DNA from 3 places in the Novibacillus thermophilus genome. Region 2 is predicted to be linked to each of the others. Evidence: riboswitches for the same ligand, from Rfam matches in the RefSeq annotation. Region 2 holds a riboswitch; each other region holds the start of a gene.
What was found. A riboswitch is a leader RNA that binds a small molecule or an ion and turns the genes downstream of it on or off. The one in region 2 is predicted to bind thiamine pyrophosphate.

Region 1 (7,752 bases), 1.6 Mb from region 2:
ACGTCAATGCTCCCAGCAATGTGCACAAAGATATCGTGATCGCCGCTGCGCGCGCTGGGAAGCATGTCCTGTGTGAAAAGCCGTTAGCCCTTTCGCTGGCGGACGCGAGGGAGATGTTGGCGACGGCTGAAGCAGCGGGTGTCAAACACGGAATATGCTTTAACTACCGTTTTCTACCGGCGGTACAGTTGGCAAAGCAACTGATTGACGAAGGGAAGATCGGGGAAATCTATCACTACCGCGCTCTCTACTTGCAGGATTGGCTCGTTGATCCTAAAGCGCCTTTGGCCTGGCGCCTGCAAAGAGAAATAGCGGGTTCAGGCGCACACGGTGATCTGAATGCGCACTGCATCGATCTAGCTCGCTTTCTTATCGGGGATTTTGACTGTGTCGTGGGACAGAGCAAGACGTTTGTCAAACAGCGACCGAAACCTGTAGAGATGAGTGGATTAACTGCGAAAGGTTCCGGTGAAATGGGGGATGTGACGGTAGACGATACGACCTCGTTCCTCGCCCAGTTTAAAAACGGGGCTCTGGGAACGTTCGAAGCCACCAGGTATGCGACGGGATGGAAGAACGGGAACTTGTTTGAAATTAACGGGAGTAAAGGTTCGATCCGCTTTAACTTGGAGCGTCTCAATGAGTTGCAAGTGTATTTCGCTGATGAAGAACCCCGTACGCAAGGATTCAAAACGATTATGGTGACAGAAGATGTTCATCCGTATGCAGGTCACTGGTGGCCGCCAGGACACATTATTGGCTACGAACACGGGTTTGTCCATGTGGTGTACGAGTTGATTCAAAGTATTGTGGAAGACAAACCGTTTGTTCCCGACTTTTCGGACGGGGTCGAGTGCCAGCGTGTTTTGGAAGCGGTGGACCAATCCATTGAAACCGGTTCATGGGTGGCGATTGAAGACCTATAACGTGACCATTCAAGGCAACGCCAGTTTTTCGTAATGTTTATACAGGGAGTGGAACCTCCCTGTATAATGTTTGTGCCACGGCTTTCGCTTGCCGCAAAAGTGGATGATGGACGTGTGGCGAATGACGTAGTCCATGTCAATGTTGCCGTTACTCATCATCTTGTAGTAGCGGTAAAATCTGGCGTCGTAGTTGAACCGAATTTCGTCTATTTCCTTGATCGATTTGGAGTAAAGGGCGTTAATGATGTCTTGATCGGGCAAAATCAGCCTTTTTTTGTTTTCTTCGACAAAGTTGTAGATGTCTTGTTCGTTTATTTTCTCTCGCTGCAGCGGAAGGTTCATGAGCAACACGCCCGAATTGTAGTAAGCCTCGATTTCGTAAGGCCGTAACCTCAGTTTGTTAATTTCCGTTATGGAGACTCGGTCGTGATAGGCAGCGGCGTAAAGAAAGCCGGAAAGGTCCGTATCGTACAGGGATTGAATTTCGTTGATGACGAGAATGTCAGGGTCTAGGTACAAGATCTTGTCCAGATTCTCAGGTAAAAATTTGAAGGCCAAGAGCCGGTAGTACATTTCCTTTGTGTAATGCTTTAAGACGGGAGCCCTGTCAAAGTAGTCATCCTGTACTTCGACTTCGATAAGCGTTTGGCCGTGTTCAGCGACAAAATGGTCAATGTCGGAGACGTCCTCCCCTTTTAAGCGAGAGTGCATGAGGTAGATGTGAAAGGGTACACCTGGGTTGTTGATAAACATGGACTTCAGCATCACTTTGAGGGCCTTGAGGTAGTTCGCATTGATTGTCACCAGAATATTCATACATCCTCAACTCTCCAGTACAGTACTCATGATAAGTTGTCGATGAATAAACGGACGACGTCCGCTCCGCCGACAAACGTCCCCAGTGAACTTCCCAAATTGGCCAGTACGACCACTAACAGAATACGCGTCACCTTATTGTGCCAAAAACCTTTCACACTAAACACATCTTCGGAAAGTTTCTCGAAGTCGGCTACACTCGGTCGCTGCACGAAAGCTTGCGCAATGCCGGCAAACCACCCCGCTGCCAACAGGGGGTTTAACGACGTGATGGGAGCAGCGACAAACGCCGTCAAAATGGCAAGGGGGTGTCCTAACGCCAGGGCCGATCCAATGGCCGAGAGAGATCCGTTCCACAACACCCAACTCACCGTTTGCTGATATCCCGCCTCCGGATTCGTGAAAAACGTGTAGGCGATTGCAGCAAGAATGAGAAGGGGAATGGACCAGGCGACGATTTTGGGCCATGTTGGTTTAGGCGGGATTTGGCTCAGGTGGGCTAAATCGTGTTCCTTGTGGATCTCCCGCTTAATGCCGGGAACGTGGGCGGCTCCCACGACCGCGACGACTTTTTCCCCAGGGGCCTCTTTTATTTTTTGAGCCAAGTACTGGTCTCTTTCATCAATGAGCGGCACTTTCAACTTGGGGAACGTGGCGGTGAATTCGTGGAGAATGGCGTTAATCGCATCTTGCGACTTCATCTTTTCTAGTTCTTCTTCCGAGATGCTCTCCGTATTAAAAATGCTGGCGATCATTTGCGAAAGAAGTTTTACCTTTCCCCAAAATCCGATGCTGTGCCAAATGCGGGCAAACGTAATTTGTATGTTTCGGTCCGCGAGGACGAGGTTGGCCCCGGTCGTTTTTGCCGATTCGATCCCCTGTACCATCTCCTGGCCGGCCTGAATGCCGAACTGCTTGGCGATTCGTTTTTGAAAAGAAGAAATGGCCAAATTGACGAGCATCAGCGATGCTTTCTTTTCCTTAATCACCTTGAAAATGTCCGTTTCTTTCCACTTATTCCCTTTCACTAACGACTCATACCGCTGTTTGTCCAATTCAATGCAGACCGAATCGGGCCTTTCGGCCTCAATGACGTCTTTCACTTGTTCGGCACTGTGTTTCGACACGTGGGCCGTTCCGATCAGGATGTATTCCTTGCCCTGTAACTGTATTCGCGTGATGGTTTCGTTTGTTTCAGCCATAGTGTCCTTCCTTTTTTCTCGTCAGTCTTCCTTCATTATACAACAATTCATAAGATTGACATCCTCAAGGAACGTGATATGATGAAATCGTCATACAACATTCATTTCCGCTAGGGGCGCCTTGTATGAGGCTGAGATTAAAGCACAAGCTTTAAGACCCTTGGAACCTGATCTGGCTCGTACCAGCGGAGGGAAGTGGAGACGTTGTTTCATTTGGGACAAACGTGCGTCTTTCAAAACTTTCCTCCTCACAAGCCGGACACGAGAGCGAGGAGGATTTTTTTATGCGGTTTTCTGAGACGCTGCGCGACGCAGCCAAGACAAGTTGGGAGAAAAGTTTGAACCACCCGTTTGTGTTAGGGATTGTGCGCGGAGACTTGCCGTTGGAGACGTTCAGGTTTTACGTTTTGCAGGATATTTACTACTTGAAACACTTCGGGAAAGTTCACGCGATGGGGGCTGCGCAAGCGGACGACTTCCGGGTGACGTCACTGTTGGCGGGAAAAGCGAAACTGACGGCAGAGGCGGAGTTGACCGTGCATCGGGAACACGCCGAAGTACTGAACATTACGGATGACGACCTCGCCCAGTTTCGGCCGGCACCGACGGCTTACGCTTACACATCCCATTTGTACCGGGCCGCACTGTCTGGCCGGCTGGGGGATACGGTTGCCGCTCTGCTGCCGTGTTATTGGTTGTACGGAGAGATTGGACGCAAGTACCGCGATGCAACACCGAAGGAGCCCGTCTATCAAAATTGGATCAAAACGTATGCCAGCGACTGGTTCCAAACGTCGGTCCAGGAACAAATCGACCTTTTGGACCGCATTGCCAAAGACGCGAGTGAGAAGGAACGGCGCAGTATGAAAGAGCAATTTGTCATGGCCAGCGAATACGAACTTGCATTCTGGGAGATGGCCTATACGCAGGAAGCGTGGCCGTCCAATGAAACCATTTCTCAATGAATTTGGCTACCAATGAGTAGAGCGTCCTCTGAGGAGGACGCTCTGATTCGTTCAGGGGAGATGTATAAGGTTAGAAAGGTCCCCTGAACGGTCCGCCAAAGGGTCCGCCGAACGGACCGAAAAAGGGTCCGACAAACGGTCCGAAGAACGGCGGGTACGGTGGAAACAGTGGAATCCCTAATCCAAATCCGAACGGGAACAGATTCGTTTCGGCATACGGCTGCTGCTGAGTGTTGTACCACGGTTGTTCATAGCCTTGAACAGCGCCATGACCTGGATACTGCTGAACGTGAATTCCTTCATCGCGGTACGGTTCACTGGAATATTCCGGCTGCTGGTTGTCGGATACCGATGAGCTCACGTGTCAACCCTCCCTCGGTGTTCTTTTGCCCATGATAGCCTATGCAAAAGAACAACAAGGGAAACTTGTCATAAACGAAAAGTCAAAACGTAAAGATGGAAGTGGGACGAATGATTTCGACGACATAGGACATTCGTCGCATTTTTTTTAGGAAAATTAGAGGATTATTGACAAAGGTGTAGAAGACATAACAGGTAAGGGAGAAAGAGGGGGGAGTTCGTGTTAAAAATTGCGTTGTTGTGCCTTTTGTTTTTATCTCTGTTATTCTTCTTAATCGACCAGAGAAAGGGGTATCCGTGCGTCGATCCGGAAGAGGAACGGCGTTTTGACACGTGCGATGACGAATGGGGACATTTCGCAGTCTCTGCCGTCGTTCCCGACGAGTAGAAGCGGCATGCCTTCGGGTATTCCTCTTTTTTTGCAGGATTTTGGCCGTGTAAGGCGAATAGTGACCGTACGCCTTCCTATTACCACCGCTGGAGGTGATCTTGATGGGAAAACCGAAGGTGTTTCTAACCCGGGAACTTCCGTCACCCGTGATGGCATTTTTAAAAGAGCATACAGAGCTCTCGTACAATGCAGAAGACCGGGTGTTAAAAAAACAGGAAATCATCGAAGGTGTGCAGGGAAAGGCAGGACTGATTTCACTCGTCACGGACACGATTGACAGGGAGGTCATCGAAGCGGCGCCGGACTTGAAGGTGATCAGCAACTACGCAGTCGGATTCAACAATATCGATGTGGAAGCGGCGACAGAACACAACATTGCCGTGACGAACACCCCGGGGGTGTTGACAGAGACGACGGCTGACCTGGCGTGGGCGCTCTTGATGACCGTTGCCCGCCGCGTTGTGGAAGGCGACGTGTACACGCGGTCCGGGCAATGGGAGAATTGGGCACCGCAGCTCTTTCTCGGCAGCGATGTACACGGGGCCACGTTGGGCATTGTCGGCATGGGACGCATCGGACAAGCGGTAGCGCGGCGGGCGAGGGGGTTTGAGATGGACGTCCTCTACTACAGCCGGACGCGGTTACCTCTGGAGCAAGAACGGAGCCTGAACGCCGAATACGTCACCAAAGAAGAGTTGTTACAGCGAGCCGATTACATCTCCATCCATGTGCCGTACACGGAAGGGACGCACCACTTCATCGGCGAAAGGGAGTTGAAGCTGATGAAGGAAACGGCCTACTTGATTAACACCGCCCGCGGACCGATCGTGGACGAAAAAGCCCTGGTCCACGCCTTGGAACACGGCGTCATTGCCGGTGCCGGGCTGGACGTGTACGAACGCGAACCCCAGCTGGAACCTGGGTTGAAAGATCTGTCCAACGTCGTTCTGTTGCCGCACATCGGAAGTGCTTCAGTGAAAACCCGGACGAACATGGGGATGATGGCGGCCCAAAATGTATTGGCTGTGTTAACGGGCAGACCGTGCGAGAACGTCGTCAATCAAGCGGGGCTGCACCAATAGCTGTTTTAAATAGGAGGTTGACAGACGATGAAACTATTTGTGTCGGTGGACATGGAAGGGATCACGGGCCTTGTCGATCAGACCTTTGTCGATTCAAGCCAACGCCACTACACCCGCGGCCAGCAGTTGATGACCGATGAGGCGAATCACATCGTCGAGGCGGCGTTCAACGTAGGGTGCGGCGAAGTGATCGTCAACGACAGCCATTCTAAAATGAACAACGTGTTGATTGAGAAACTTCATCCGGAAGCGAAACTCATTTCCGGCGATGTGAAGCCGTTTTCGATGATGCAGGGGCTTGACGACAGCTTTGACGCCGCCATATTCGCCGGTTACCACGCCAGGGCGGCGATGAGGGGCATCTTGAGCCACACGATGATTTTCGGCGTTCGCCACGTGTTCGTCGACGGTGTCGCCGTCGGAGAATTCGGCTTAAACGCTTATTTGGCAGGCTATTACGGCGTTCCAGTCATTATGGTGGCGGGTGACGACGAGATCGCCAAAGAAGCGGAAACGCTCATTCCCGGGATTACGACCGCTGTTGTGAAGGAGTGCATTTCCCGGACGGCGGCATGCTGCCTGACCCCGCAAAAAAGCGGAAAGCTGCTGCGGGAAAAAACGGCCCAGGCTTTGGCAAACAGGGATCGGGTCAAACCACTCGTACCGCCGGACAACCCGGTCCTCAAGATCGAGTTTGCCAATTACGGACAGGCGGAATGGGCCAATCTTCTGCCGGGAACGCACATCGAGGCAGGCAGCACCGTTACATACCAGGCGAACGACATGTTGGAAGCTTACCAGGCGATGATCGTGATGACGGAGTTAGCGATGAAAGCCGCGTTCAGTTAGTGGAACGAAAAGACCTCCAACGGCCTTTGGGGCGTCGTGGGAGGTGAAAAATTAGCCTTCGTGGTTATGCCGGGACGTCTAGGCCTTTGCTGTTGACTCCCCAAATTTTGCTGAAGGTGAAGACGAGAGCGAACATGGCGAGAATGCCGCTTGCGACAGACGCGAGGGCAGATCCCGTCAACCCGACGGTGAGAAACGCCACGATGCCGCTTAATCCGCCGGTGATGGCGTAGGGGAGCTGGGTATTTACGTGATCGATGTGGTCACAAGAAGAGCCGGCGGACGACAAGATCGTCGTGTCCGAAATCGGGGAGCAGTGGTCGCCGAAAATGCCTCCGCTGAGGACGGCGGCGATGGCCGGGAAGACGGAGACATCCATCGATACGGCCAACGGAATGGCGATAGGGATCATGATGGCAAACGTTCCGTAAGACGTCCCGGTTGTAAACGAAATCAACATGCCGACGGCGAACAGCAAGACGGGGATCAACTGCGGCGACGTCGTCTGCTCTGCGAGGCTGATGACGTATTCGGCTGTCCCCACTGCCTCCGTCACACTCCCGATGGACCACGCCAATGTCAAGATGATGTAGACGAGTGTCATGCCTTTAATGCCGCTGAAGTAGATGTCGATGGCTTTGCCGACGCTGAACATGTTTTGTCCAACCCCGAGGGCCAGCCCGACCATTCCCGCAACAAACGCTGCGAGCATGATCGAGACGGAGCCGTCCGCTTCACCGATGGCATTCACGAAGTCGTTCTCCGGAAAACCGCCTGTCCACAGGAACAGAGGGGGAATCAACCCTAGAAGCACGACAAGGGGGATCACCATGTTGCGCAACTTGGGCACAACGTTTTCCGGCGGCGTGGAATCGGTAATGTCTTGTGCCGACGGAAGTTTTGCCCCCTCGCGGAAAAGGGCGCCGGTCGTCCGCGCCCGTTTCTCGGCTGCGGCCATCGGGCCAAATTCTAGCTTCGTCAAGACCGTGAGGGCGACGAGCAGCAGAGCGAGGATCGCGTAAAAATTAAAAGGAATCGTTTTGAGATAGGCCAGGTACGCAGATTCGGAAATGCCGAGATCTGCAAACTGCGCTCCAATTAACCCCATCACGAAAACGACCCACGTAGACACAGGTGCCAGCAAACACATGGGGGCAGAAG
Region 2 (7,752 bases):
GGGGCCACCTACATGGAGATTATGAATGCCGGCGGCGGCATTCACAGTACGACCCAAGCGACACGGAATGCATCAGAGGAACAGCTGTATCAGGAGACACTTCCACGGCTTGACCGCTTCCTGCAACACGGGGTGACCACAGTAGAAGCAAAAAGCGGTTACGGCCTGTCGCTGGAGCACGAACTGAAACAGTTGCGCGTCGCCAAACGGTTAGACGACGATCACCCCGTCGACATCGTCTCCACCTTTATGGGCGCCCACGCAGTCCCTGAAGCGTACAAAGACGATCCAGACCGCTTTGTCGACATTGTCATTCACGAGATGATCCCGAAAGTGGCCGAAAGCGGCCTAGCCGAATTTAACGACGTGTTTTGCGAACTGGGCGTCTTTACCCCGGAACAGTCAGAACGCATTTTAACCGCCGGAAAAGAACACGGCCTGTTGCCGAAAATACACGCAGACGAGATTGAACCGTACCGAGGGGCGGAGACCGCAGCCCGGGTCGGTGCCGTGTCGGCCGACCATTTGCTGCGCGTTACAGACGCAGGAATTAAGCAAATGGCCGATGCTGGTGTCGTGGCCGTTCTGCTGCCTGGGACCGCGTTCTTCCTCATGACTGAAGCGGCAAACGCCCGCAAAATGATCGATGCCGGCGTGCCGGTGGCGTTGTCGACAGACCGCAATCCCGGCTCATCGCCGACAGAATCGCTGCCGTTTATCATGAACTTGGGCTGCCTTTCAATGAACATGACGCCGGCTGAAGTCATTACTGCCGCCACGATCAACGCCGCCCACGCCATCAAGCGCGGCCACGTCATCGGTAGCGTCGAAACTGGCAAACAAGGCGATCTCGTCATTTTCGACGCTCCGAACGTCGCTTACATGCAGTACAATTACGCCGTCAATCTCGTCGACACAGTCGTGAAAAAAGGAAAGGTCGTGGTCAAACAAGGATCGCTCCTTTAAACAAAGAGCAGGTGATGAACATGACGACTTACCCGTACCCGCAATTAAATCCACCGCCTTTTGTCTGGCAAAAGGAAACCGGTGTCCGTGAACCCAAAGTTCACGAGTGGATCAGGTCGTTAAGCCCCGGCGCCGATCACGTTGAATGGCAAAACGTCGATGTCACCCTGTTGGGGGTCCCGCTGTCCCGCTCGTCGATCAGCGCCTCTGCCGCCAGTGAAACGCCCCACGCCATGCGCCAAGCGTGGAAAGGGTTTGTCCCGTACAACCTTGATTACGACGTAGATTTGACGCCGCTAAACGTCGTCGACTTGGGAGACGTGAAGCAGCACGTGACCGACATCGCCTGGAGCCACAAAGCCATTACAGATGCGATGTACGCCATGCGCACACACCATCCGAACACGTTTCCGCTGGCACTGGGCGGCGACCATTCGATAACGGCCATGCTCGTGAAGGGGTGGAAAAAAGCGCACCCAGACGAGCGGATCGGCATTTTGCAGCTGGACACCCACTTTGACCTGCGCAGTCTAAAAGACAACGGCCCGAGCAACGGGACTCCCATTCGAAACTTGATTGAGAGCGGCACCATTAAAGGGGAAGACGTCTGGAACATCGGACTGCACGGTTTCTTCAACGCCAAGTCCCTCAAAGAGTACGCAGACAGAGCGGGAATCCGATACGTGACCATGCGTCGCGCGCGCCAGCGCGGCTTAGATGCCGTGATCCAGGAGGCGCTCCTCGATCTAAAGCGCCGCGTGGACACCGTTTATGTCACTGTCGACATGGACGTCCTCGACATAGCGTACGGTCCTGGAGCCCCAGCTACGACACCCGGCGGCATGCAGACCGACGAACTGTTCACGGCGGTCACGGCAGCCGGACGCGACCCGCATGTGAAAGCGATGGACATCGTCTGCCTCGATCCGCACAAAGATGTCGCACAGGCCACTGTCAAAGCCGGCGTACACACGATGCTCAGTTTCCTGACGGGATTCTACTTGCGACAACACGACTGAAAGGAGTGTTCACACATTGGATGGACTACATCGGACAAAAACAAACCAAACACTCGCACAGCCTCCCGTGTCACCAGCCGCGGCATGTCGATTCTTTCTGTTCAGTGCCATCGGAATCTTTATGTTTTTCATTCCGGTGACACTAAACGGCACGAACTCCATTATGCTCGATCACATCGTCTCGGGCTTTCGTACGGCGTTCTCTAGTCTGACACCTTATTACGCACTCTTCGTCATAGCGCTGGGAGCCGTTTACCCCTTTGTCGCCAAAACGTGGAAGGAAAACGCGGTCGCTCTCACGTTTTCAGTCCTAAAAGTTCTCGGCTTCATCATCACCGTCATGCTCGTCTTTGAATTCGGTCCAGCCTGGCTGTTTCACGACAACATGGGCCCGTTTTTGCTCAATTCCCTCGTCATCCCCGTGGGGTTGCTCGTTCCAATCGGCTCCATATTTTTAGCCCTGCTCGTCGGCTACGGATTGCTGGAGTTTATCAGCATCCTCATGCAGCCGGTGATGAAACCCGTCTGGAAGACGCCGGGCCGGTCAGCTCTCGATGCCGTGGCGTCCTTCGTCGGCAGTTATTCCATCGGTCTGTTAATTACTAACCGCTTATTCAAAGAGGGGAAGTGCACGGTCAAAGAGGCGACTATCATTGCAACCGGTTTCTCCACCGTGTCCGTCACGTTTATGGTGGTGGTGGCCGACACCCTCGGTCTGATGGACATGTGGAACGCTTACTTCTGGACAACCTTTGTCGTGACGTTTGTGGTGACAGCGATCACAGTCCGAATTTGGCCTCTGAACCGTATGAGTGAAAACTACTATGACGGAAAAGGGACCCCGGAAATCACAATAGAAAACAACCGCCTGCGCCACGCCTGGATGAAAGCGATGGAAACGGCGGAAATTTGTCAAAAAATGTATGGCAAAATTTAAAAGACGGCTTCGTGATGACGATGAGCATTTTACCGTCCATCATGTCTGTCGGGCTCATCGGACTCGTGTTAGCGGAATATACGCCGCTTTTTGATTTCCTCGGCTACTTGTTCTACCCGTTTGCGGCACTCGTCCAACTGCCTGAACCGCTGCTCGCCGGGAAAGCTGCAGCCCTTTCCATTGTGGAGATGTTCTTGCCAGCCCTGTTGACAGTGGACGCCGCCCTGATGACGAAATTCGTTACCGGCATCGTGTGCGTGTCTGCGATTTTATTCTTCTCCGCTGTCATACCCGTCATTTTGTCCACGGAGATCCCGGTGAGCATTCCCAAGTTGGTTGTCATTTGGTTCGAACGCGTCGTGTTGACCATACTGATTGCCACTCCCCTCGCTTACTTGTTGCTGTGAGCCGAAATGTGGGCGACTGCCCGAGTTGTCAAAAAGGAGCTTAGGAGGAATACACCGTCTGTGGTTGGCAGCTCCTGCTGTGTTATGATACGATGGAGTCAAACAGCTGACGAAAGCGAAAACATGAATACAAAATCACTAGGGGTGCCTTTGGAGAAAGGCTGAGATTAAAGTGACACTTTAAAACCCTTTGAACCTGATCTGGGTCAATACCAGCGTAGGGAAGTGATGGGAGAAACGTGAGCCTCAACCACTTTCCACAACTGGGAAGTGGTTTTTTAAATGGCAGGTGAAGCGGAATGAATTTAAAACAGGCGAAACACGTCGAGCTCCACGCCGTGACCGATGGCTCCCAAACGGTGGAGGAATTGTCGGAAATTTTATTACTCATCCAGCGTGACGTCGACTTTATCCACATCAGGGAAAAAAATAAACAGCCAAAAAAAATCGTGCAACTGATCCAAGCTCTCGTTGACAGCGGAGTCCCGAGAGAGAAGTTAGTCGTAAACGACCGTGTGGATATCGCCCTTCTGCTCGGCCTCCACAACGTTCACCTCCCTTCCGCAGGGATCCCCGTCGAACGGTTGAAGGAAAAGTTCCCCGAGTTGAAAGCCGGCGTTTCCGTTCACACGCTGGAAGACGCCCTCCAAGCGGAACAAAAAGGTGCCGATTACGTCATGTTCGGGCATATCTTCACAACCCGTTCAAAGCCCGGTTTGTCTCCGAGGGGGTTGGACGCTTTAAGGGCGGTCGCCCACACGGTGAAACGGCCCGTCGTCGCCATTGGGGGCATTCATCCACACAACGCAAAAGACGTTGTTGAAGCGGGTGCCGCCGGCATTGCCGTCATGTCTGCTCTTTTTTCGGCGGAAAATCCGCAAAAAGCTGCTCGCTCGTTCCATTTTGTGCACAAGGGGGGAGGCCATGGAACCCGACCCGTTTAACCGTTGGCGCTACGACAGGGACATCTCACCGGCAGCACGTTTCTTCGACGGACCTTCAAAACGGAAAGGAACGTCGTCTGTTCAAGCCAAGTAAGTCCGTATGACCGCTCTTCCGTCGACCGAGAGGAGGTGACTGCGGTGGAATTGCACGTGAACGGTCGTGAGGTGACACTTGACGACAGCGTCCAGACGATTTCCGATTTACTTCAGTTTTTCCATCTGCAAGACCGGATTGTCATCGTCGAACACAACCGGGAAATTGTGGACAAAGAGCACTACCCCTCGAAAAAACTCGATCAAGGCGACCGCGTGGAAATTGTTCATTTCGTCGGAGGAGGTTGATGGCCGTGTTGAAAATAGCCAATAAAACGTTTCACTCGAGATTGCTTTTGGGAACGGGCAAGTATCCATCGCTGGATGTCCAGCGCAAAGCCGTACAAGCGGCAGAAGCTGAAATCTTGACGTTCGCTGTCAGAAGGATGAACATTTTCGAGCCGACGCAACCGAACTTTCTAGAGCAGTTAGATCTCACTCAATACACGCTGTTGCCCAACACTGCCGGTGCCAAAACTGCAGAAGAGGCGGTCCGCATCGCCAAACTGGCAAAAGCGTCAGGATTGTGCGACATGGTCAAGGTAGAAGTGATCGGGTGTGACAAAACGTTGTTGCCGGACCCTGTCGAAACGTTGAAAGCGTCTGAAAAGTTGTTGGAAGAAGGTTTTATCGTCCTGACGTACACGTCAGATGACGTCGTATTGGCGAAGCGTCTAGAGGAGCTGGGCGTCCATGCGGTCATGCCGGGGGCCTCCCCCATTGGTTCCGCCCAAGGCGTCGTCAATCCGTTAAATCTATCCTTGATTATTGAGCAATCCGACGTCCCGGTCATCGTGGACGCTGGCATAGGCTCCCCCCGCGACGCAGCATTCGCCATGGAGCTCGGAGCCGACGGCATCCTTCTCAACACAGCCGTTTCCTCCGCAAAAGACCCGGTCAAAATGGCGGAAGCGATGAAGTTGGCCATCGAGGCAGGGCGCTTGGGCTTTGAAGCGGGGATCGTTCCAAAGAAGCGGTACGCGACGGCCAGCAGTCCAGTGGAAGGTGTGCCAGCCCCTTAGAGACGTTGCACCACACCAAACGGCCAACGCCATCGGAAAACTGAAAAGATAACTTAAGGCGAAAAATGATGATTTTGTCGAAAAACGGCAGTCTCACGGGGAGACTGGTCTTTAACTTGACCTCCCATAAGCTGAACAAAGGTCATGAGATGGAAGATACCATAATAAGGGCCACTGAACACAATGATCTGATCTTGATTTTCTTGCATAAGGCGACGACGCCAATTGCGAATCCCTTTCGACGGCTGATTAGAGGATTCACTCTCTTCGCCTTCTTCCGTTTGCTCGGCACACCAAGTTCGATAAGCCGTTGTCAGGGCAATGGTCAAAAACGTGAAATAGACGTGCGATACCATGCCATTGGCCGTTTTGGTTGGCGCATGTTCCAGATTCCAGCCCTGTTTGCCTTCACGAAAAAGTAAATTCTCAATAAGGCTGCGCCCATCATAAGCATCATACGGAACAAAAGGGCGGTCAACGGGACTGTTGGTCAAAAAAACAGGGCATTTGTCTGCCGGGATCTCCTCGTTTCGGTAGCGTTGAATGACCACGGCGTTGATTGGGCAACCGCCGCCGCCCGTCTTACTGTATTGCTTTGCGGGCTTTGCCGGGTCCCGATAATCGACATAACTGGTTAACGCCTTGACACCAGTAACTTGGGTCTCGAGGATGTGCTCGGTTTTGCTTTTGCCACGACCGGACGTCTGTTTTTCTTGGCGTGTATCCGTCACCCCCATGGACGCTTGAGCCAAGTCCCGTGCATCCTGGGCGACGTCCATGTTGGAGCGTGCGGGAATCACAAATGTGATCTTTTGTTGGTCGAGCCAATATAAGGTGGTGCCGTCCAGAAAGCCCCGATCCATCAACACTTGGGTGATCCGGCTGTGCTTGCCCAGATTGCGCTGAGCCTGCTCGATGAGCACACGCGTATATTTGGACTCGTGTTCATGAATGGGGACGACTTTTAGAGCAAGGGGAATTTCCGTGTGCTGGTCAAACAACACAATCGCTTTCCATCCGTAAACGACACACTCGATCTCCCGGACGCCCTTTTTGTTGTGGATTTTCTTTTTGCGCATCACTTTTCCGGCACCTTCGTAGTTCGGCGTCGTTTCGATATCGGTGCCATCGATGATGCCCGTCACTTGTTGGTAGAAAGCACCAGATGCCGCTAAGTTGGCGATATTGGTGTTAAACAGTTGTTCAATCTCCTGTGGTGTCGCCTTATTCATGAATTCTGCCAGTGTCTGAGGGGTAAACGGGCTGGCGGGTGGGGTGTCGTTATGCCGTTTACCGGCACCCCGATTACAGTACCCTTCTTCCAACACCATAGCCGAAAAGCCCAAGGTTCGCATCACACCCTGATCACTAAACAACAGAGCAGGCAAACTTTTCATCGCCTTAATGCCCAGCAATGTTTTGGCCAAATACGTGATCAAGAAGTAATAAAACGGAATCATCACCCGTTGATACTGGCTAGCTTGAAAGGTGGAAAAAGAATGGAGGACACCGGTTTCTGACAAGTAGCCCATAAAATCATCCAAGATAGCTTCATCTTCCAGGTTGTGTACGCTGTCCATCGTTTTCGTGGTGCTGATCACCTGGGCGACGTATTCATCATCCCTTGTAGCGGCCACAATGGAAAAACGGTCGTTTAAGATGTGGGCGAAGTTACTCATCAATCATCCCTCATTCCGATTTTTATCTGGAATGAAGACATTCGCTCCGGAACCACTATTTTCCTTGTAGACTGACCCATTTCGACAAAACTAATGGTGATTCGACAATTGATTAGCTATGTTATCTTTTCAGCATCGGAAAAAAAGCCTGTTGCGTTAACCGGTTACATTTGTTATAATCTGGGGAAACAGCATTCACAATAAGCAATGTGACCTAAAGTTAGTGAGTTCATGAGGAGGTCGCACCAGTTTGGTGTGGCCTCTTATTTTGTTTCTGTGGAGGGACCACAAACACCATGATGTTGCTTGACGGAAACAACCTGACGTTGGAAAAGTGCCAAAAAGTTATCTATCAAAACGAAAAAGTGGGGCTGACGGAAGCGGCGTGGCAAAGGGTAGAAGCCAGCCGAAAAACAGTCGATCAAGCGGTCTCAGACGACACTGTCGTCTACGGGGTAACGACTGGATTCGGCAAGTTCAGCGACGTGACGATTGAGAACGATTTAGTGGCAGACTTGCAAATGAACCTGATTCGCAGTCACGCCTGTGCTGTCGGGACACCGTTTCCCGAACCGGTCACCCGCGCGATGATGTTACTCCGCGCCAATGCTTTGGCAAAAGGCTTTTCCGGCGTGCGCCGGGAACTGCTGCAATTGTTGCTTGACCTGTTAAATCACCGCATCCA
Region 3 (7,752 bases), 410 kb from region 2:
GTCAACGCTAAATACGAACATTTTTATATTATTTTATATAAAAGTTCGCTTTTAGGAGGTCTATACATCATGCAGAGTGCGAGTCCAACTGTTTCTGACATTATCTTAAGGCAGTTGTCCTTATGGGGGATTCGTCGAATTTACGGTGTTGCGGGGGATGCGGTTTTGCCGTTTCTACACGCTGTCGGACAGCAAACGGCCGTCCAGTACATCGCCGCCCGCCACGAATCAGGGGCCGCCTTCATGGCGTCTGCGGAAGGAAAGTGCTCCCGAGAAATGGCCGTATGCCTCGGCACGAGCGGACCTGGCCTCGTGAACATGCTAAACGGCATAGTCGACGCAACAGCCGACCGCGTCCCTTTGCTCGTCCTGACGGGACAAATCGCTTTGAAAAAAGTCGGGACTGAGGCGAAACAGTACATTGAACAGCAGCAAATGATCGCCCCCCTCGCCGTTTACTCGGCCCAGCTCCTGCATCCCGATGCCACTGTGGAGGTGTTGCAAAAGGCGGTCATCGAAGCTCACTCCAAGCGAGGGGTCGCCCACATATCCGTACCGGTGGATGTGTGGAATGTCCCCTGTTCACGGGAACCGCACCAGCCGACGGGTGTGTTAAAAACGAGTCGATACCAAAATCTCGAACAACTGGAGCAAGCTGTCAACCTTTTGTCCGCTGCGGAAGCCCCGATGATACTCATCGGCACCGGCGCAAGGGGCGCATCCAGAGCGATCGCCGAATTGGCGGAGGCGATGGGGGCTGGCATCGTCGAAACGTTGGGGGCGAAAGGCACCGTCCCGCACTCACACCCTCTAAATGTAGGCGGCATTGGAGAAGGTGGAAGTGAAGCGAGCCGAAATCTGTTGCAGCAGTCGGACTGCGTGCTCGCCGTCGGTGCCAACTGGTGGCCGGAGGGGTTCGTCCCAAAAGACACCCAAGTGATTCACATTGACACTGCGCCTGCCAGTATTGAGGCCCATCCGGAAGTGGTCTGCGGCCTTGTCGGCGATGCCGCCGAGATTCTCCCCCTCATCCAACAGCAACTGCCGCAAGGACCGAAGTCCTCTTGGCAAGGACACATTCACGAAGCGAGAGCACACTTCGACGCGTTCCTGGACAGGGAGCGCCAGAACGACGCCCACCCCGTTGCACCACAGCGCGTCATAGCCGCCCTCGATGAAACAGTGGACGATCGCGCCATCGTCGCAGTCGACACTGGTGACCACACGGTTTGGTTTAACCGCGTTTTCCGGGCCACACAGCAAGACATTCTCTTCTCTGGAAAATGGCGAACGATGGGGTTTGCCCTCCCTGCCGCCATTGCGGCGAAACTCACCTTTCCAGAGCGCCAGGTCGTCGCATGCGTCGGTGACGGCAGTTTTGCCATGACGATGATGGAATTGGCTACTGCTGTCACCTACCGCACTCCTGTCTCCGTCATTGTCATGAACAACCGTTCCCTCTCCATGGAGAAAAACAGCATGAATGCGCAAGGCATGCAACCTTTCGGCACCGAGCTCATCAACCCGAATTTCGCCGATCTCGCTCAAGCGTTCGGCGCCAAAGGCATTCACGTTGAGACTGCAGACGAGCTCTCACCTGCGTTGGAAACGGCGTTTACATGCGGCGAACCGGCCGTAGTGGACGTCCACACATCGGACGCGATGCCACCGTTCACCTATTTTAAACAGGCCGTTCAGTAGTTCCCAAGGAAGAACCCCTTGCCCTTTCCCTAGCGTCGTTCAATACGCCGTACCATTTAATCACGTCGATTTACATCCCTAAGTATTTCGCGCACAAACGGCGTGCCGTCGCCGTGTCTTTCGTATGATGTACGAGGACTCGTCCGTCTTTAAACGCCACAATTCTGTGGCCTTCGACTTGAAAAGAAAGGAGATGGGTATTGTACACCGTCTCGTTGTCCAGCGAACGAACACGTGCAGCCATGGACACTAAATCCCATTCCCGCACATTGCGCAACCGGATCTGGACGGTGTCGCGGCCACACAGGACGGAGGTGCTCGCTCCTTTTTGCCCCGACAGGTAAGGGTATGAAGGATGATCCCCACACGCGGGGCATGAGGGCTTCCGCTTGTGTGACACTTTCATTTCCACATGCTCGTTTTTCCACAGATCAAACGCAACAAACGTATCGCGGACAGAGGCTTCGTTGTGTGTCAACAGTTTAAGTGCTTCCGCCGCTTGATGGGATGCGACCATTTGGGATGCGGGGGCGATGACCCCCGTCGTATCGCACGTCTCCCTTTGCTGTGGAGTCTCTTCACCGAACAAACAGACAAGGCACGGAGTTTGTCCGGGCATCACTGTTAACGAAGCGCCGTAAGCGCCGATTACCGCGCCGTAAATCCAAGGGATCCCCGCCTCGCACGCCGCATCATTGAGTAAAAAACGCGTTTCAAAGTTGTCTGTTGCGTCAATGATGACATCCATGCCTTGAATGAAGTCGCGCACGTTATCCTTCGTCACGTCAGAGACGAGTGGTTCGATATGGACGTCGCGGTTGACGGCAGAAAGGTAGTGGTAAGCCGCAATCGCTTTTGGTTGCATACGGCGCGCATCTTGTTCGTTAAATAGCGTTTGTCGCTGTAAATTGGACCAGTCGACGTAATCGCGGTCGACGAGACGGATGTTTCCGACTCCTGCCCGTACAAGAATTTCCAACACCGGTCCCCCTAAGGCGCCAGCACCGACGACGAGCACCGAAGAGCGGCGCAAGTGCTCGACCCCTTTCTTGCCAATCGGGGTGAAAAGGGCAAGCCTTGAATATCGTTCATGCATTTTAAAACACCCTCTAGCCACTGTTGACGGCATTTTGTTCCATTTTAAATACTAACACAACGAAACATTTCTTGCCGGTAAATAATTAAGAACATTTGCCTTTCTTTAAATAATATGTTCTAATAGGATACAAAAAATTGATAATTTTAGCCACTAGGGGTGCATCGATTCGATGCTGAGAAAGAGCGCACTCTTGACCCTTAGAACCTGATCTAGTTCGTACTAGCGGAGGGAAGTGGTATATGCACTTATTGATGTGTAAGCCTATACCCCATCCTTTCCTGCGGGTGGGGTCTTTCGTGTACAGTTTCAGTTTGCGATCAAAATTGAGCTAGAGGTGAATGAAGCATGACCGTTTTATTTACAGACCGCCTGTGGAAAAAAGTGCGGCCGATCTGGAAGGCATATGTAGAACACCCGTTTGTCAGAGGAATCGGGGAAGGTTGGCTGGAACGGGAAAAGTTCAAACACTTTATGAAACAAGATTACGTTTATTTGATTGAATACTCCCGCGTCTTTGCCCTGGGAAGTGCAAAAGCCCACGATTTGCAAACGATGACGACCTTTGCCAACTTGTTGCACGAGACGTTAAATTTTGAAATGGAGCTTCACCGCCAATACGCCAAGAAATTTAATATTTCCCCTGAAGAATTAGAAGCAACCGAACCATCGGCCACGACGATAGCCTATACGAGTTATATGCTGAATGTGTCGCAAAAGGGGGGAATTGAGAACGTCATTGCCGCCGTTCTCACCTGTGCTTGGAGTTACAATTATGTCGGTCAAGCGTTAGCGCAATGGCGCGGTGCTTTAGAGCACGAATTTTACGGAAACTGGGTGCAGACGTATTCCTCCGAAGCGTTCACACAACTGGCAAATGACTGCAAGGACTTAATGAATGAAGTGGCCGACGGGAAACCTGAACACGAATTAGCGACATTAGAAGACATCGTCGTGAACACAAGCCGATTTGAGTACATGTTTTGGGACATGGCGGAAAACATCACAATGTGGCCGACAGATAAAGTAGAAGGCGTTCAACAAAACTAAATGGCGGGGCCTTACGGCTCCCGCCATTCGTTTCGCCTGGCAGCGACCTACTCTCCCAGGGGCTCTCGCCCCGAGTACCATCGGCGCTGGAGGGCTTAACGGTCGTGTTCGGCATGGGTACGCGTGTGTCCCCTCCGCTATGGCCACCAGACAGCATTCCCTCAAAACTGGTCGGAAGCATTCTCTCGATTAAGCCCTCGACCGATTCGTATCCGTCAGCTCAACGTGTTACCACGCTTACACCTCGGACCGATCCACCTCGTCTTCTCCAAGGGGTCTTACCCAAGCACCTGAGTGCCTGGTGGGAAATCTCATCTTGAGGGGGGCTTCACGCTTAGATGCTTTCAGCGCTTATCCCGGCCACACGTGGCTACCCAGCGATGCCCTTGGCAGAACAACTGGTCCACCAGCGGTGTGTCCGTCCCGGTCCTCTCGTACTAAGGACGGCTCCTCTTCAGATTTCCTGCGCCCACGACAGATAGGGACCGAACTGTCTCACGACGTTCTGAACCCAGCTCGCGTACCGCTTTAATGGGCGAACAGCCCAACCCTTGGGACCTGCTTCAGCCCCAGGATGCGATGAGCCGACATCGAGGTGCCAAACCTCCCCGTCGATGTGGACTCTTGGGGGAGATAAGCCTGTTATCCCCGGGGTAGCTTTTATCCGTTGAGCGATGGCCCTTCCACTCAGAACCACCGGATCACTAAGTCCGACTTTCGTCCCTGCTCGACCTGTCAGTCTCGCAGTCAAGCTCCCTTCTGCCTTTACACTCCTCACGCGATGTCCAACCGCGCTGAGGGAACCTTCGAGCGCCTCCGTTACCTTTTAGGAGGCGACCGCCCCAGTCAAACTGCCCACCTGACAATGTCCCGCCACCGGCTCACGGCGGTCGGTTAGGATTTAACCATGATGAGGGTGGTATCCCACCGGCGCCTCCCTCGATCCTGGCGAACCGATTTCTCTGGCTCCCACCTATCCTGTACACATCATCGCCAAATCCACTATCAGGCTGCAGTCAAGCTCCACGGGGTCTTTCCGTCTTGTCGTGGGTAATGCGCATCTTCACGCATACTACAATTTCACCGGGCCTCTCGTTGAGACAGTGTCCAAGTCGTTACGCCTTTCGTGCGGGTCGGAACTTACCCGACAAGGAATTTCGCTACCTTAGGACCGTTATAGTTACGGCCGCCGTTTACTGGGGCTTCGGTTCAGACCTTCGCTTCCGCTAAGTCCTCCCCTTAACCTTCCAGCACCGGGCAGGCGTCAGCCCCTATACGTCGCCTTGCGGCTTCGCAGAGACCTGTGTTTTTGCTAAACAGTCGCTTGGACCTCTTCACTGCGGCCCCCTCAGGCAACCTCTCGGCCACCCTAACGGGGCACCCCTTCTCCCAAAGTTACGGGGCCATTTTGCCGAGTTCCTTAACGAGAGTTCTCCCGTGCGCCTTAGGATCCTCTCCTCGCCTACCTGTGTCGGTTTGCGGTACGGGCACCGCGCTCCTCGCTAGAGGCTTTTCTTGTCAGTGTGGGTGCAGGGACTTCGCTACTCTAAGTTTCACTCCCCATCACGGCTCAAGATCCTCGCAACGCGGGATTTGCCTCGCGCTGCTCTCTCACCGCTTGGACAGGCACATCCATCCGCCTGCTCCCCTGCCCTCCTGCGTCCCCCTTCGCTCAATCGGAACGCGGTGGTACAGGAATCTCCACCTGTTCTCCATCGCCTACGCTCTTCAGCCTCGGCTTAGGTCCCGACTTACCCTGAGCGGACGAACCTTCCTCAGGAACCCTTAGGCTTTCGGCGGAGGGGATTCTCACCCCTCTTATCGTTACTCATACCGGCATTCTCACTACCCAGCGCTCCACATTCCCTCCCGGAAATCCTTCGCTGCACTGGGTACGCTCCCCTACCACGGTGTCCCGCCCATAGCTTCGGTGATCCGTTTAGCCCCGGTACATTTTCGGCGCGACGTCACTTGACCAGTGAGCTTTTACGCACTCTTTCAATGATGGCTGCTTCTAAGCCAACATCCTGGTTGTCTCGGCAACGCCACATCCTTTCCCACTTAACGGATACTTCGGGACCTTAGCTGATGGTCTGGGTTGTTCCCCTCTCGACGTCGAATCTTAGCACCCGACGTCTGACTCCCAGGAACCGAATCAACGGCATTCGGAGTTTGACTGCGATCGGTAACCCGTCGAGGGCCCCTCACGCAATCAGTGCTCTACCTCCGCGATTCTTCCCCTGAGGCTAGCCCTAAAGCTATTTCGGGGAGAACCAGCTATCTCCGAGTTCGATTGGCATTTCACCCCTACCCACCCCTCATCCCCGCCTTTTTCAACAGACGTGGGTGCGGGCCTCCAGTCGGTGTTACCCGACCTTCACCCTGGACATGGGTAGATCACTCGGTTTCGGGTCGACGACGCGCAACTAAAATCGCCCTCTTCAGACTCGCTTTCGCTACGGCTCCGCGTCTCCCGCTTAACCTCGCTACGCATCGTCACTCGCCGGTCCATTCTACAAAAGGTACGCCGTCATCCAGATTACCCGGACTCCGACTGCTTGTAGGCACACGGTTTCAGGTTCTCTTTCACTCCCCTCCCGGGGTGCTTTTCACCTTTCCCTCACGGTACTGGTGCGCTATCGGTCGCCAGGGAGTATTTAGCCTTGGGAGGTGGGCCTCCCTGCTTCCCACGGGGTTCCCCGTGCCCCGCGGTACTCGGGGTCCGTCTCGGAGCGGACAGAATTTCGCCTACAGGATTCTTACCTTCTCTGATGGGCCGTTCCAGGCCGCTTCGGCTATCCCGTCCGTTTCTCACTCCTTATGAGACGCCCCACAACCCCGACACTCAACTCAAACCCACTACGCATATGATAAATGCGTCTTGTGGATCTCAGTTGAGTGCCGGGTTTGGGCTGTTTCCGTTTCGCTCGCCGCTACTCAGGAAATCGCTTTGAGCACCCACGAAAGGTTCCCTTTCGCAGGGCCCGCCTTGCTTTCTTTTCCTCAGGGTACTAAGATGTTTCAGTTCCCCTGGTTGCCCTCCGCTGCCTATGCATTCAGCAACGGATGCTCTCCTATGAAAGAGAGCGGGTTCCCCCATTCGGACATCCCCGGATCTACGCCTGCTTACGGCTCCCCGAGGCATTTCGGTGTTCGCCCCGTCCTTCGTCGGCTCCTGGCGCCTAGGCATCCACCGTGCGCCCTTTCTTGCTTAATCGTTCTCGACATGACTCTCGTCATCCCGGTGAATGCTTCCGATCCAGTTTTCAAGGAACACATCCGCCCCTCCACGGGACGGCAGAGACCATTCTCTTCTGAGAATGTCTCCCTCAAAACTAAACGAACAAGCCGAACGCCTTTTTTTTACTCCGTAGAAAGGAGGTGATCCAGCCGCACCTTCCGATACGGCTACCTTGTTACGACTTCACCCCAATCATCTGTCCCACCTTCGGCGGCTGGCTCCTTACGGTTGCCTCACCGACTTCGGGTGTTACAGACTCTCGTGGTGTGACGGGCGGTGTGTACAAGGCCCGGGAACGTATTCACCGCGGCATGCTGATCCGCGATTACTAGCGATTCCTCCTTCACGCAGGCGAGTTGCAGCCTGCGATCCGAACTGAGACTGGCTTTTTAGGGATTGGCTCCGCGTCACCGCTTCGCTGCCCTCTGTACCAGCCATTGTAGCACGTGTGTCGCCCAGGACATAAGGGGCATGATGATTTGACGTCATCCCCACCTTCCTCCAGCTTGTCACTGGCAGTCAGCTTAGAGTGCCCAACTCAATGCTGGCAACTAAGCTCAAGGGTTGCGCTCGTTGCGGGACTTAACCCAACATCTCACGACACGAGCTGACGACAACCATGCACCACCTGTCTCTCTGTCCCCGAAGGGAAACCTCTATCTCT

Region 1: linked by a shared signal. The riboswitch ahead of tenA (thiaminase II) and the one ahead of tenI (thiazole tautomerase TenI) in region 2 are both predicted to bind thiamine pyrophosphate.
Region 3: linked by a shared signal. The riboswitch ahead of tenA (thiaminase II) and the one ahead of tenI (thiazole tautomerase TenI) in region 2 are both predicted to bind thiamine pyrophosphate.

What each region holds. Positions count from the first base shown of each region.
Region 1 is NZ_CP019699.1:2,001,845-2,009,596, forward strand. It holds gene B0W44_RS09970 (Gfo/Idh/MocA family protein) at 1-926, shown strand, start outside; gene B0W44_RS09975 (glycosyltransferase family 8 protein) at 936-1,742, opposite strand; gene B0W44_RS09980 (TraB/GumN family protein) at 1,769-2,944, opposite strand; TPP riboswitch at 3,047-3,155, shown strand; gene tenA (thiaminase II) at 3,229-3,909, shown strand; gene B0W44_RS09990 (hypothetical protein) at 3,980-4,270, opposite strand; gene B0W44_RS18145 (hypothetical protein) at 4,490-4,657, shown strand; gene B0W44_RS09995 (2-hydroxyacid dehydrogenase) at 4,762-5,742, shown strand; gene B0W44_RS10000 (M55 family metallopeptidase) at 5,770-6,591, shown strand; gene B0W44_RS10005 (Na+/H+ antiporter NhaC family protein) at 6,656-7,752, opposite strand, start outside.
Region 2 is NZ_CP019699.1:3,558,049-3,565,800, forward strand. It holds gene hutI (imidazolonepropionase) at 1-966, shown strand, start outside; gene B0W44_RS17315 (agmatinase family protein) at 987-1,985, shown strand; partial or broken gene B0W44_RS17320 (YjiH family protein) at 2,002-3,329, shown strand; TPP riboswitch at 3,460-3,570, shown strand; gene tenI (thiazole tautomerase TenI) at 3,629-4,273, shown strand; gene thiS (sulfur carrier protein ThiS) at 4,412-4,615, shown strand; gene B0W44_RS17335 (thiazole synthase) at 4,615-5,388, shown strand; gene B0W44_RS17340 (transposase) at 5,442-7,067, opposite strand; gene hutH (histidine ammonia-lyase) at 7,364-7,752, shown strand, end outside.
Region 3 is NZ_CP019699.1:339,080-346,831, reverse strand. It holds gene B0W44_RS01875 (thiamine pyrophosphate-binding protein) at 70-1,701, shown strand; gene B0W44_RS01870 (ThiF family adenylyltransferase) at 1,772-2,797, opposite strand; TPP riboswitch at 2,943-3,048, shown strand; gene tenA (thiaminase II) at 3,146-3,847, shown strand; rRNA gene rrf (5S ribosomal RNA) at 3,882-3,998, opposite strand; rRNA gene B0W44_RS01855 (23S ribosomal RNA) at 4,033-7,064, opposite strand; rRNA gene B0W44_RS01850 (16S ribosomal RNA) at 7,222-7,752, opposite strand, start outside.